Linked DNA regions of Zobellia nedashkovskayae. The protein of the gene in region 1 binds, or shares a complex with, the protein of each later gene. Links are inferred from orthologs where the notes say so. Each region holds a gene or a part of one and is shown in the gene's direction. Other genes may lie near its edges.

The links.
Region 2: the proteins of secY (region 1) and secA are in contact, whole or in part, in a crystal structure (PDB 3DIN), measured with the Thermotoga maritima proteins. The link is inferred for Zobellia nedashkovskayae from one-to-one orthologs. Residues at the interface, in WP_004081795.1 of Thermotoga maritima: Glu108, Gly109, Glu110, Glu111, Ala236, Glu237, Arg238, Arg239, Ile240, Thr241, Ile242, Gln243, Tyr244, Ala245, Arg246, Arg247, Val248, Thr249, Gly250, Arg251, Arg252, Val253, Tyr254, Gly256, Ala257, Ser258, Thr259, Tyr260, Leu261, Pro262; in WP_004082002.1 of Thermotoga maritima: Glu261, Ala262, Arg263, Lys300, Ala301, Arg302, Thr303, Ile304, Ile305, Leu323, Tyr324, Asp325, Pro326, Val329, Ser330, Tyr333, Ile336, Lys340, Phe345, Val349, Glu363, Phe364, Tyr374, Ser375, Gly376, Gly377, Glu393, Ile395, Thr482, Ser483.

Annotation. Positions count from the first base shown.
Region 1 is NZ_JADDXR010000002.1:541,628-548,521, reverse strand. What follows is about bases 3,523-6,440. They hold secY (preprotein translocase subunit SecY), read left to right. Parts: upstream 3,523-4,268; coding sequence 4,269-5,612; downstream 5,613-6,440. Other genes in these bases: rpsK (30S ribosomal protein S11), read left to right, coding at 6,362-6,440; rpsM (30S ribosomal protein S13), read left to right, coding at 5,974-6,348; ykgO (type B 50S ribosomal protein L36), read left to right, coding at 5,855-5,971; infA (translation initiation factor IF-1), read left to right, coding at 5,615-5,830; rplO (50S ribosomal protein L15), read left to right, coding at 3,803-4,255. Also shown: rpsQ (30S ribosomal protein S17), read left to right, coding at 1-147; rplN (50S ribosomal protein L14), read left to right, coding at 149-517; rplX (50S ribosomal protein L24), read left to right, coding at 530-844; rplE (50S ribosomal protein L5), read left to right, coding at 848-1,399; rpsN (30S ribosomal protein S14), read left to right, coding at 1,401-1,670; rpsH (30S ribosomal protein S8), read left to right, coding at 1,737-2,135; rplF (50S ribosomal protein L6), read left to right, coding at 2,154-2,696; rplR (50S ribosomal protein L18), read left to right, coding at 2,706-3,062; more of rpsE, read left to right, coding at 3,071-3,522; more of rpsK, read left to right, coding at 6,441-6,766; rpsD (30S ribosomal protein S4), read left to right, coding at 6,853-6,894. UniProt on the Escherichia coli protein: The central subunit of the protein translocation channel SecYEG. Consists of two halves formed by TMs 1-5 and 6-10.
Region 2 is NZ_JADDXR010000002.1:97,994-105,912, forward strand. What follows is about bases 1,460-5,402. They hold secA (preprotein translocase subunit SecA), read left to right. Parts: upstream 1,460-1,839; coding sequence 1,840-5,202; downstream 5,203-5,402. Other genes in these bases: IWB64_RS00425 (DUF2795 domain-containing protein), read left to right, coding at 1,460-1,640. In the rest of the region: IWB64_RS00410 (hypothetical protein), read left to right, coding at 1-430; IWB64_RS00415 (hypothetical protein), read left to right, coding at 458-616; IWB64_RS00420 (cob(I)yrinic acid a,c-diamide adenosyltransferase), read left to right, coding at 660-1,244; more of IWB64_RS00425, read left to right, coding at 1,416-1,459; IWB64_RS00435 (sensor histidine kinase), read left to right, coding at 5,503-6,711; IWB64_RS00440 (sensor histidine kinase), read left to right, coding at 6,962-7,919. UniProt on the Escherichia coli protein: Required for protein export, interacts with the SecYEG preprotein conducting channel.

The DNA of each region.
Region 1 (6,894 bases):
AAGTTCGTTTTAAAAACGAAAAAGTACGTTGCACACGACGAGAAAAACGATTGCAAGGAAGGTGATACCGTTAAGATAATGGAGACACGCCCGTTAAGCAAGACTAAAACTTGGCGTTTAGTAGAAATCTTAGAAAGAGCTAAATAATATGTTACAGCAAGAATCAAGATTAAAGGTAGCGGACAACACAGGGGCAAAAGAAGTTTTGACCATTCGTGTACTTGGAGGAACCAAGAGAAGATACGCATCTATTGGAGATAAGATAGTTGTTACTGTAAAAGAAGCTACGCCTAACGGAGGTATCAAAAAAGGTGCTGTATCTACAGCTGTAGTTGTAAGAACTAAGAAAGAAGTCAGGAGACCTGATGGTTCATATATTCGTTTCGATGACAATGCTTGTGTATTGTTGAATCCAACAGGAGAAATGAGAGGAACCCGTGTTTTCGGTCCGGTTGCCCGCGAATTACGCGATAAGCAATTCATGAAAATTGTTTCATTGGCCCCTGAGGTACTTTAATATAGAACAAGCATGAAAAAGTTGAAAATTAAAACGGGAGATACAGTTCGTATCATTGCAGGAGACCATAAAGGTACTGAAGGCAAGGTGATGACTGTTAACCGTGAAAAGAACAAAGCGATCGTAGAAGGTGCTAACATGGTTTCTAAACATCAGAAGCCAAGTGCGCAGAATCCTCAAGGCGGAATCGTTAAAAAAGAATCTCCTATCAATATTTCTAATTTGTCTCTAATAGATGCTAAATCTGGAAAGACAACAAGAGTAGGGTACGAGGTAAGAGACGGAAAGAAAGTCCGGTTTTCTAAGAAATCCAATGAAGTAATATAAGTTATGGCTTACGTTTCAAGGTTAAAGAAAGAATATGGTGAGCGTATAGTAGGTGCGCTTAAAGAAGAGTTTGGTTACAAGAATGTAATGCAAGTACCCAAGCTTCAAAAGATAGTTGTTAGTAGAGGTGTTGGTGCCGCTGTAGCAGATAAAAAACTTATCGATCATGCGGTAGATGAATTGACTAATATTACTGGTCAAAGAGCTGTTGCAACACTATCTAAGAAGGATGTTGCTGCGTTTAAGTTGCGAAAAGGTATGCCAATTGGCGCTAAAGTGACTTTACGTGGAGAACGTATGTACGAATTTTTAGACCGTTTGGTTACAAGTGCGTTGCCGCGAGTTCGTGATTTTCAAGGGATTAAGGCTACTGGCTTTGATGGTCGTGGTAATTATAGCCTTGGTGTAACAGAGCAAATAATTTTTCCTGAAATCAATATTGATAAAATCAATAGAATTGACGGAATGGATATTACCTTTGTAACTTCTGCTGAAACGGATAAAGAAGCAAAATCATTATTAACAGAATTAGGTTTACCTTTTAAAAAGAACTAGTATGGCTAAAGAATCAATGAAAGCCCGTGAGCGCAAAAGGGAAAGAACTGTTGCTAAATATGCTGAGAAAAGAAAAGCTTTGAAAGAAGCTGGAGATTACGAAGCATTACAAAAATTGCCAAGAAACGCGTCACCTGTACGTATGCACAACCGTTGCAAGTTAACAGGTAGACCAAAAGGTTATATGAGAACTTTTGGTATCTCTAGGGTTACGTTCAGAGAGATGGCTAATCAAGGTCTTATACCAGGTGTTAAAAAAGCAAGCTGGTAAAAATTAGTGAATAACTGGTTTCAGGTTCGTTAATACAGACGAAAACCGTTACCGAATTATATATATATGGTTACAGATACTATAGCAGATTATCTAACGAGAGTTAGAAATGCCAGCAGCGCTGGTCACAGAGTGGTAGAGATACCTTCTTCTAAAGTGAAGAAAGAAATGACTAAAATATTGTTCGATCAGGGCTATATTTTGAGTTATAAATTCGAAGAAGATAAAGTTCAAGGTTCTATTAAGATAGCCTTGAAATATGACAAGGCAACAAAAGAGCCTGTTATCAAAAAAATTCAGAGAATCAGTAAACCAGGTTTACGTAAGTATGCTGGTGCTGAGAGTCTGCCTAGAGTCTTGAATGGCTTAGGAATAGCGATAGTATCTACCTCTCATGGGGTAATGACGAGCAAGCAGGCAAAAAATGAGAATGTAGGTGGCGAAGTGCTTTGCTACGTATATTAATAGGATAAAAAGGAAGAAATGTCAAGAATTGGTAATAATCCGGTAGCTATTCCTGAAGGAGTTACTGTTGAGGTAAAAGGTAACGAGGTTGTCGTTAAAGGCAAGTTGGGTGAACTTACTCAAGAGTTTTCTGCCGTCGAAATAAAAATTGAAGATAGTCAAGTTTGGGTAACCAGACCGTCAGATTCAAAAGATAATAAAGCTAAGCATGGTTTGTATCGTGCTTTAGTAAAGAACATGATTGAAGGTGTTTCTAAAGGTTGGACAAAAGAATTAGAACTTGTAGGTGTTGGTTATCGTGCTAGCAACCAAGGTCAGAAGTTAGATGTCGCTTTAGGATTTTCACACAACATAGTATTAGAGTTAGCTCCAGAATGTAAAGTGGAGACTATATCTGAGAAAGGGAAAAATCCAATCATTAAATTGACATCGTTCGACAAACAATTAGTAGGTCAGATTGCCGCCAAAATACGAGGATGGCGTAAGCCTGAGCCTTATAAGGGTAAAGGTGTTAAGTTTGTTGGCGAGCAGTTAAGAAGAAAAGCAGGTAAATCAGCTTAATAGTATATCATGGGATTATCAACAAGCGAAAGAAAACAGAGAATACGGAGAAGAATCAGAAAGGTTTCCACTGGAACAGCGGAAAGACCTAGATTATCCGTTTTTAGAAGTAATAAAGAAATTTATGCTCAAGTTATAGACGATAAACAAGGGGCTACATTAGCTTCTGTATCTTCTAAAGATAAAGACTTGGCAAAAGAAAAGGGTACTAAGATAGAGATTGCAAACCTTGTAGGTAAAGCTATCGCTGCTAAGTGCAAAGAAGCAGGTATTGAAAAAGTTGCTTTTGATAGAGGTGGTAACCTTTACCACGGAAGAGTGAAATCTTTGGCTGATGGCGCAAGGGAAGCAGGACTTAATTTTTAAATAAGAGTATGTACCAGAAATATAAAAACGCAGAGACCGTAAAACCCGGTGGATTGGATCTTAAAGATAGATTGGTAGGCATACAACGTGTTACCAAAGTAACTAAAGGTGGTAGAGCATTCGGTTTTTCAGCTATAGTTGTTGTAGGTGATGAAAGTGGAGTTGTGGGTCACGGTTTAGGAAAATCTAAAGAGGTAGCAACTGCTATCGCTAAGTCTATTGAAGACGCTAAAAAGAACTTAATTCGTATTCCTTTGAATAAGGGAACATTACCTCACGAACAAAAAGGTAAATACGGTGGAGCTAGAGTTTATATCCAGCCTGCATCGCATGGTACCGGAGTTATCGCAGGTGGTGCTGTAAGAGCGGTATTAGAAGCAGTAGGGGTTCAGGATGTACTTTCTAAGTCTCAAGGTTCTTCTAACCCTCACAATGTTGTAAAGGCTACTTTTGATGCACTTTTGCAATTAAGAGATGCTAGAACAGTTGCGGGTCAAAGAGGAGTTTCTCTTGAAAAAGTTTTTAAAGGATAAGTAGAAATATTATGGCAAAGAAAATTCTGGTAAAACAGTTGAAGAGCGGCATTAAAAGACCACAGAACCAAAAGCGTACATTAGTTGCTTTGGGTCTTAAAAAAATTGGTCAAGTAGTAGAGCACGATGCCACGCCGAATATACTCGGTATGATAGCTAAAGTTGAACATTTGGTTTCCACTGAGGAAGCTTAAATAGCATATTATAATGAATTTAAGTAATCTAAAGCCTGCTGATGGTTCTACCAATAGAGCTGGCAAAAGAATAGGTAGAGGTCAAGGGTCTGGTAAAGGCGGTACTGCTGCAAGAGGTCACAATGGTGCTAAATCAAGATCTGGTTACTCCAAGAAATTGGGTTTTGAAGGTGGTCAGATGCCATTGCAGAGACGTGTACCTAAATTTGGTTTTACAAACATAAACCGAGTTGAATATCAAGGTATCAACGTTGAGAAGTTACAGGAGTTAGTCGATAACAAAAAAGTTAAAGACACTATTACTTTTGAAACTTTAGTTGAAAACGGTTTAGCCAAAAGTAAAGACCTTGTGAAAATATTAGGAGGTGGAGAATTGAAAGCCTCTCTAAAAATTTCAGCGCATAAATTTACGGCAAGTGCCAAAGCGGCCATAGAAGCTGCTGGTGGAGAAGCAATAAATTTATAAGCAAAAACTGACCATGAAGAAATTTTTCGAGACCATATCCAATATTTGGAAGATTGACGAACTAAGGAATAGAATTTTACTAACCCTTGGTTTGTTGTTGGTATACCGTTTTGGTTGTCAAATAGTTCTTCCGGGAATTGATTCTACACAATTATCGCAACTAGCATCAAGTACTGATTCTGGGATTTTTGGATTGTTGAACGCTTTTACGGGTGGTGCTTTTGCTAATGCATCAATTTTTGCTTTGGGTATTATGCCCTATATATCGGCATCTATTGTTGTTCAGCTTATGAGTATTGCCATTCCTTATTTACAGAAGTTAGATAAAGAAGGTGAGAGTGGTAGAAAAACGAAGAATCAGATTACGCGTTGGTTAACTATTGGTATCTGTGTGGTTCAGGCCCCAGCATACTTATATGGTTTGGAAGCTTTTGGAGTTCAAGATAGTGCCTTTGTTTTAGGTAAAGGATTGGATTTTATGGTTCCTGCAGTTATCATTCTTGTTACGGGTTGTGTATTTGCCATGTGGTTAGGTGAGAAGATTACTGATAAAGGAATTGGTAATGGTATTTCATTATTAATCATGATTGGTATTATTGCTACTTTGCCTCAGTCATTTGTTCAGGAATTTATTTCTAGAACGGTTGATAACAATGGTGGATTGATGTTTATCCTTGTTGAAATTATACTTTGGTTCTTGGTAATCTTGGCCAGTATACTTTTGGTTATGGCAACGCGTCAAATACCTGTGCAATATGCAAGAAGAACAGCATCTGGTGGGTATGAAAAGAACATAATGGGTTCTAGACAATATATTCCTTTAAAGCTTAATGCTTCAGGAGTTATGCCTATAATCTTTGCTCAGGCAATTATGTTTGCCCCTAGTTTAATAGGAAAAACATTCAATAGCAGCGCTGCTGGTCAGTGGATGGAAGTCCAGTTTCAAGATATATTTGGTCTGGCTTACAATGTGTTGTTTGGTTTATTGATAATTATTTTTACATATTTCTATACGGCTATTACCGTTCCTACGAACAAAATGGCAGATGATTTGAAGAGAAGTGGTGGTTTTATACCAGGTATTAGACCAGGGAAAGAAACTGGAGATTTCTTGGATAAAATTATGTCTTTGATTACATTGCCAGGATCCGTATTTTTGGCGCTTTTAGCAGTACTTCCTGCAATTGTGGTAAAATTAATGGATATTCAAGCTGGTTGGGCAATGTTCTACGGTGGTACATCATTACTTATTATGGTAGGTGTGGCTATAGATACTGTACAACAGGTAAATGCATATTTATTGAATAGACATTATGATGGGTTGATGAAATCTGGAAAAAATAGAAAAGTCGCATAATTATGGCTAAACAGGCAGCAATAGAACAAGACGGGTCTATAATAGAAGCATTGTCAAATGCAATGTTCAGGGTGGAGTTAGAAAATGGTCATGTAGTTACGGCTCACATTTCGGGAAAGATGCGTATGCATTACATTAAATTACTTCCTGGAGATAAAGTGAAATTGGAAATGAGTCCTTATGACTTGTCCAAAGCTAGAATTACATATAGATATTAGTAATACGATAGAAGAATAAGAACGATGAAAGTTAGAGCATCAGTTAAAAAGAGAAGTGCCGACTGCAAGATAGTACGCAGAAAAGGCAGGTTGTACGTAATCAACAAAAAGAATCCTAGATTTAAACAAAGACAAGGATAGTTATGGCAAGAATTGCAGGTATAGACATACCAAAACAGAAAAGGGGCATAATTGCATTGACCTATATTTTCGGTGTCGGTAGAAGTAGGGCTAAAGAGATTTTAGAGAAAGCCCAAGTGAGTGAAGATACAAAAGTATCTGATTGGAACGATGATGAGATAGGTCGTATCAGGGATGCTGTTTCTTCCTTTACTATAGAAGGTGAGTTACGTTCGGAAACACAACTTAACATCAAACGTTTGATGGATATTGGTTGTTACCGTGGTATTCGTCACAGATCAGGTCTTCCACTTCGAGGACAACGTACTAAGAATAACTCTAGGACGAGAAAAGGAAAAAGAAAAACGGTCGCCAACAAGAAGAAGGCAACTAAATAATAAGTAGGTTATTATGGCAAAGGCAACTACAAAAACAGGTGCAAAAGCGGCAAAGAAGCGTAAAGTAATCGTTGATTCGGTTGGAGAAGCGCACGTAACTGCATCTTTTAATAATATTATAATTTCCCTTACCAATAAAAAAGGAGATGTCATTTCTTGGTCATCTGCTGGAAAAATGGGTTTTAGGGGTTCTAAGAAAAATACTCCATACGCAGCGCAAGTTGCTGCTGAAGAGTGCTCTAAAACTGCGCATGAAGCTGGTTTGAGAAAAGTAAAGGTTTACGTAAAGGGACCTGGTAACGGAAGAGAATCTGCAATTCGTGCCGTACATAATTCTGGTATAGAAGTTACCGAAATTATTGATGTTACGCCGATGCCGCATAACGGTTGTCGTCCACCAAAACGAAGAAGAGTTTAATTAATTACTATTATTTCACAGAAGTGTTTTTAACGATTATCGAAGGATAAGCCTTAATTCATAATCACACTTCTAAACTTAAGAAAATGGCAAGATATACAGGACCAAAAAGTAAAATCGCTCGTAAA
Region 2 (7,919 bases), 440 kb from region 1 along the record:
CTATGGCTACGTTACCAAATGTCTATACAGCAAAAAGAAATACAGCCGTTCTAAAAGCTTAAATGTACTTTTAAAAAGTATTGTTTATTTTGGATCAGAGCGAGTTATGCTTCGGGAAAATGAAGAAGAACCTAAAAGATTGATTAATAAAATCATCCCTAAGGTCAAATTTGTATTAACAGATGCAGATATAATTTACCTTTCAAAACAAAATATTTCCAAAGCAGAAACTCTTTTATCCAATGAAACGAACATTCACAACAATACCATGCTTTTATTGAATGGTATTTATGAATCAAAAAAAAACGAAATCATTTGGGATGCCTTAAAAAAGCACCCCAAAGTAACGGTAACAGTAGATATGTTCTATTGCGGAGCTGTTTTCTTTAGAGAAGAACAGGCTAAGGAGCATTTTAAAATTCGGATTTAAACGCTTATTTTAGATTAAATTGCAATTATGGGCAACTATACTATTTATATTATTCTGGGAGTTGTGGCCGTCATATATGTCTTATCATCAATGATCAGTCGCCGGCAGTCAAAAGACCGTAAAAGCCGAAAGTTTATGGACAACTACGAAAGTCCCAAAAAAGAAGAAAAAGAACGAGACCGTTAATTTCATCTACTAAGACACTGTAAACCACCGTAAATTTCTTAAAATGAAAATATACACCAAAACAGGTGATAAAGGTACTACCGCTCTAATTGGGGGTACTCGGGTAAAAAAACACCATGTAAGAATAGAAAGTTATGGTACGGTAGACGAACTAAACTCTTGGTTAGGCCTAGTTAGAGATCAAAAGATAGATAGTAGGTCTAAGGAGGTTTTGACCAAAATACAAGAGAAATTATTTGTTGTAGGTGCAATCTTGGCGACTGACCCAGAGAAAGCTATCCTTAAAAATGGAAAGAAACGTCTGAATATTCCTGAAATTAAGGCAAAGGATATTGAATTGCTTGAAAAAGAAATTGATATAATGGATGAAGCTTTGCCCCAAATGACTCACTTTATTCTTCCTGGCGGACACACAACAGTGTCATATTGTCACATTTCCAGAACTGTTTGTCGTAGAGCGGAGCGTATGAGCACACTTCTGTACGAAAATGAACCCTTTAACGAGAACGTACTGTTATTTTTGAACAGACTCTCCGACTATTTGTTTGTACTGGCACGAAAATTGTCAGAAAACTTACAAGCGGAAGAAATAAAATGGATTCCAGAGAATACAGAAAAAGACAACTAGCGGCCAATTAAATAATATTTGCTCCTTTTTAATTTGTTTTTCTCTAATAATTTGTTTAATTCATCGTTATCAAACTATTAATACAAAAATAATAGTAATAAAATAGCCTGATTTCCTTGGCTATATCGTTATAAAAATTATTTTTGCAAAAATTTAAATTGAACAACTGAAATGTATTGGACATTAGAACTAGCATCATATTTAAGTGATGCACCCTGGCCGGCAACAAAAGACGAATTGATAGATTACTCAATCCGTACAGGCGCGCCTCTAGAGGTCGTCGAAAACCTTCAGTCTATGGAAGAAGAAGGTGGTGAGATTTACGAATCCATCGAAGAAATCTGGCCAGACTACCCAACAGAAGAAGATTATCTCTGGAACGAGGACGAATATTAAATATATTACGTTAATTGAAACAAAAAAGTCTCTATCGAGGCTTTTTTTTTATGTAATTTTGGCAGGCATTTAGGCGAAATGTACATAGACTTCAAACTGGAATACCTTTTGCAAAGAACTACGCCATATGCACAATTGTAATTATAGTGCCCTTCCGCTTACAATATCTTAAAGGCGGTCTAATACTAAATAGCTAGAAATGAGTTTTTTAAATTCGATATTAAAAGTATTCGTAGGTGATAAATCTGAAAAAGACGTTAAAGAACTACAGCCTCTTGTAGCACAAATAAGGTCTTTTGAAAAGCAGTTAGAAGGAATTAGTCATGACGAACTCCGTGAGAAGACTAATACTTTTAAACTTAAAATAGCCGAAGACATCAGTGAATTCACCAAAAAGATAAGTGAATTAGAAGAAGAAGTAAAAGCGTCTACGGATATTGACAAGAACGAAGATATTTATGCTGAAATAGATAAGCTCAAAGAAGAATCATATAAAGTAAGTGAAGCAACTCTTAGCGAGCTTCTACCCGTAGCTTTTGCCGTAGTTAAAGAAACGGCTAAGCGTTTTGCTCAAAATAAAACCATACAAGTTACCGCCTCAGAATACGATCGTGAATTATCCGGCTCAAAAGACTATGTTACTTTAGATGGAGACAGTGCCATTTGGAAAAACTCATGGAACGCCGCTGGAAAAGAGGTCACTTGGGATATGATTCATTATGACGTACAGCTAATAGGCGGTATTGCACTACACCAAGGTAAAATTGCAGAAATGCATACTGGTGAAGGTAAAACCCTTGTAGCAACATTGCCTTTATACCTTAATGCTTTATCAGGACACGGTACACACTTAGTAACCGTAAATGACTATTTAGCAAAAAGGGATAGCGCTTGGATGGCTCCTATTTTTGAATTTCATGGTCTTTCAGTAGATTGTATTGATCATCACCGCCCTAACTCAGAAGGAAGAAGAGCCGCTTATAATGCAGATATTACGTATGGTACCAATAACGAATTTGGTTTTGACTACCTAAGAGATAATATGGCACACACGCCAAAAGATCTAGTACAACGTCCACAACATTACGCAATCGTAGATGAGGTAGATTCAGTTTTAGTTGATGATGCTCGTACTCCATTAATTATTTCAGGTCCCGTACCTGAAGGAGATCGTCATGAATTTAATGAGCTTAAGCCAAAAGTTGGTGATATTGTAAATCAACAAAGACACCACTTAACAGGGGTTTTAGCCGAGGCAAAAAAACTAATTCAAGAAGGAAACACAAAAGAAGGTGGTTTCTTATTGCTACGTGTGCACAGAGGTCTACCAAAGAACAAAGCACTTATTAAGTTTTTAAGTGAAGAAGGTGTTAAGCAGTTACTTCAAAAAACAGAGAACTACTACATGCAAGATAACAACAGGGAAATGCCTAAAGTAGACGAAGACCTGTTATTCGTTATTGATGAAAAAAACAATCAAATTGAGCTAACCGAGAAAGGTGTAGATTACATTTCAGGTGAGCAAAACAGAGATTTCTTTGTAATGCCAGATATTGGCGGAGAAATTGCCAAGATTGAAAACCAGAACTTAGATATTGAAAAAGAAGCTGAACTCAAAGAAGAGCTTTTTAAAGAATTTGGTATTAAGAGTGAACGCATCCATACCATGAGCCAACTTTTAAAAGCATATACGCTTTTTGAAAAAGATGTGGAATATGTGGTAATGGAAAACAAGGTGATGATAGTTGATGAGCAAACCGGCCGTATTATGGATGGTCGTCGTTACTCAGACGGACTTCACCAAGCTATTGAAGCTAAAGAAAATGTAAAGATTGAAGCGCTTACTCAAACATTCGCCACGGTTACATTGCAGAACTACTTTAGAATGTACAATAAGCTTTCTGGTATGACCGGTACGGCCGTTACCGAAGCAGGTGAATTCTGGGAAATATATGAGTTGGATGTTATGGAAATTCCAACCAACAGACCTATTGCCCGTGATGATAGACACGATTTGATCTACAAGACCAAGCGTGAAAAATATAATGCTATAATTGATGAAGTTACCAAACTCTCTCAAGCAGGCAGACCGGTATTGATCGGTACAACATCTGTTGAAATATCGGAATTGTTATCACGAATGTTGGCCATCAGAAAAGTAAATCACAACGTACTGAATGCGAAACTTCATAAAAAAGAAGCAGATGTAGTTGCCGAAGCTGGTAACCCTGGCGTTGTAACTATAGCTACCAACATGGCTGGTCGTGGTACGGATATTAAACTTACCGCCGAAGTCAAAAAAGCAGGCGGTCTAGCAATTGTAGGTACAGAAAGACATGATTCAAGACGTGTAGATAGACAGTTAAGAGGTCGGTCTGGTCGTCAAGGTGATCCGGGAAGCTCGCAGTTCTATGTTTCTTTAGAAGATAATCTAATGCGTTTATTTGGTTCTGACCGTGTGGCCAAAATGATGGATAAGATGGGCTTAGAAGATGGTGAAGTAATTCAACACTCCATGATGACCAAATCTATTGAGCGTGCGCAGAAAAAAGTAGAAGAAAACAACTTTGGAGTTCGTAAACGTCTTTTGGAATATGATGATGTTATGAACGCCCAGCGTGAAGTGGTCTACAAAAGAAGACGTCATGCTATACAGGGTGAGCGCCTAAAAGTGGATATTGCCAATATGGTGTATGACACTTGCGAAGTTATTGCAGATACCAATAAAGCGGCAAGCGACTACAAGAATTTTGAATTTGAACTTATAAAATATTTCTCCATAACATCTCCTATTTCAGAAGATGAATTTAGTAAAATGAGCGTGCAGGATATTGCCAATAAGGTATATTCAGAAGCTTACAAATACTATCAAGGTAAAATGGAGCGTAATGCAGCAACTGCATTTCCTGTCATAAAAAAGGTTTACGAAGATAATGCCAACAAGTTTGAGCGTATTGTAGTGCCTTTCACAGATGGTATTAAAACACTTAATGTGGTTACCAATTTAGAACGTGCTTATGAAAGCAACGGAAAAGAATTGGTTACCGATTTTGAAAAGAACATTACCTTGGCCATCATTGATGACTCATGGAAAACGCATTTACGTAAGATGGATGAGCTTAAGCAGTCTGTACAGCTAGCTGTTCATGAGCAGAAAGACCCCTTATTGATTTATAAGTTCGAAGCTTTTGAACTTTTTAAAGGGATGATAGACAAGGTGAATAAAGAAGTTGTTTCTTTCTTGTTTAAAGGCGAGCTACCAAGTGAGAATCCAAACGAGATTCAGGAAGCCAAAAGTGTTAGCAGACCTAAAGAAAATCTTCAGACCAGTAAAGAAGAAATCCCAAATAGCGACGAATTAGCAGCTCAGAACAGAGCTGCAGGTCAAACACAGGGCCAACGCCCTCAGGTTACTGAAACTATCGTTCGTGAGCGACCAAAGATTGGCCGTAATGACAGAGTTACTATTAAGAATGTAATCTCTGGTGAAAGTAAAACTGTTAAATATAAACAAGCAGAACCGCTTATAGAAAACGGAGATTGGGTGCTTACTGAAGGTTAAAAACCGGCATTTATCATAATATTCAACGGCAACTTATCTCTAAGTTGCCGTTTTTTTTGCCCGATTGACGAGTAAAACGCTACTTAAATACAATTGTATCTACTATTGCAGGGCTATGAATAAATTACCCCCAAGGTAAAATTGCTGCTAGTTAAGCAGTTATACACCTAGTTTGTTCAGAATTTAACTTCCAGAAACGCTTCCGCTTTAAAAATAAGGTGTGTTGTATTTTTGTGGAAGTGTCGCATTTAACACGCGGATTCACTTCTTTTTTTTTAATTGAATACCGAAAACGTTTACATGCGAAAGCCAAAAATACAGCTGAACAGGGTTAGCGATAAGACAAAGTTATTACTTAAGTTCAACTATATATCTTCTGTTCTTAGTCTAATCATAGGTCTAATATGCTCATATGTCATTCATATGGACGGCACCATACCTTATGTTTTCTACTTCTACTTTGTTCTAAATCTATTGAACGTAGCTGCCTTTAATAAGCATAAGAACCTTTTAGCAATGGCAATTTGCACTTCTACACTTTCGTTCTTAAGCACCATTGTAATTACCCTTTTTAGCGGAGGTATAAACAGTCCGTTTATTTTTATTCTCGGCCTAATCGTACTAGCTGGTTACATATCTACCAGGGTTTTTGGTAAGGTTTACCTTTATCTTATCATTGGTACTATAATCTTAATATATCTTATTGATTATGCTAATTTTGACTTTATAGTAAATGAAGTTCCAGATAGTTCAAGAGATTTATTTAGCCTAATTAGTATATTGTTTTCAGTATATTTATTAGGCGGTGTATTAGGAAAAAACCTATTGAACACCCACCACAATCTATATAAGTCAAAAGCTAAGATTGAAAAAAGTGTAGACGAAAAAGAAAACCTTTTGCGAGAAGTACATCATAGGGTTAAAAACAATCTACAGACCGTCTCCAGTCTTTTAAACTTGCAGGCTAGAAATACACCTAACGAACAAATTAAAGAATTAGTAAAAAGTAGTCAAAATAGGGTAACAGCAATGGCTATGATTCACGAGATGCTCTATGTTCGTGATAACCTCTCTAAAATTGAATTTGGGTCTTACGTCCAAGAACTTACACAATTTCTTCTAAGAACGGTAGAACGTAAAGACAGGAAGATAGATGTTACTATAGATATTCCTGATACTTGGTTGGGCATAGATACTGCCATCCCTCTGGGTTTATTAATCAATGAAACAGTAACCAATTCTATAAAGTATGGCTTTAAAGATATGGAAGTTGGTAAAATTACGATTGAGCTTGAAAAAAGATATCAAAACAAATTTATTCTTAAAATTAGTGATAACGGAACCAGTTTCCCTTTAGATTTTGACTTTAAAAACTCTAACACACTGGGGTTAAGACTAATTCATAATCTTGCAAGACAACTACAAGGTACAATAGAACGCCTCCCTACTACTGAAGGCACAACCTATAAACTAGTATTTCAAGATATTGCAAGCCAATTTAATACGTAAGTATTATATTAGCTAACACTGTTCTTATCTAGAATTATTTTTCCTAATTAAAAATTAGATTTTTCTGTCAAAAAATGACAGACAATTCGGAATAAAATTGTAGATTTCTGGCAGAAGCCCCAGCTTATCATTTTTTAAACTATCCCCATCTTAGTATAATTTCATGGCTAAAGTTGCCAGAGTTGTACTACTTTGTTATTTGGGGCATAACTTTTCAACTTCGGCTTCAATATAATTAGTAATGCCTAATATGAATACCTTTCAAAGCAGATTAGACAGCCAAAGCAAGCTGTTAATTAACTTTGCATACTCATCTTCTGCTCTCTCCTTTTTAGTAGGTATAGTTCTTTATATGTTGGGAATTGTGGGTTATCTGCCTGCTACGTTTCTCTTATACGCTATTTTGAATCTCACCAACATGTTTCTGTATAAGAAATATGATAAATTACTGATTACATCTCTTATAGGCTCTGCTCTATCACTAATTGGAACAGTTGTAGTAACCCTCTTGAGCGGAGGTATAAACAGTTCGTTTATTTTTGTCTTTAGTATTATTATTTTAGGCGGATATATGACAGGCCACTTTTTTGGAAAAATCTACCTAACGATAATCTTACTTGTTACCGTTGGTATATATGCCGCAAGTGAGTATGGCTCCATTCCTAATGAAATACCGGAAAACTCAAGAGATCTTTTCAGTTTTATAAGTATTATTTTTTGCTCGTATTTATTGTTCATTGTTTTTGGTAAACATCTTTTACTTACCCATGAAAGACTACAAACATCAAAATCAGAAATAGAAGAAGGCATTGCTGAGAAAGAATTACTTCTTAGAACAGTTCATCATAGGGTAAAGAACAACCTACAGACCGTGTCCAGCCTATTAAGCTTACAATCCAAAAACACTACTAATGTTAAAATAAAAGAACTGGCTATCAGTAGTCAACATAGAATAAATTCTATGGCCATGATTCATGAAATGCTTTACATGCAGGATAATATCTCGCAGATAGCTTTTAAACCCTACCTAAAAGAACTTACTGATTTCTTGGTGAAATCTGCCAATAGCAAAAACCTAGATGTTACCGTAAACATAGATATGCCAGATGTTAACCTAGGTTTGGACACAACAATTCCTTTGGGATTGTTAATTAATGAAGCCGTTACAAATTCTTTAAAATATGGGTTTCCAGAAAATACTACTGGTA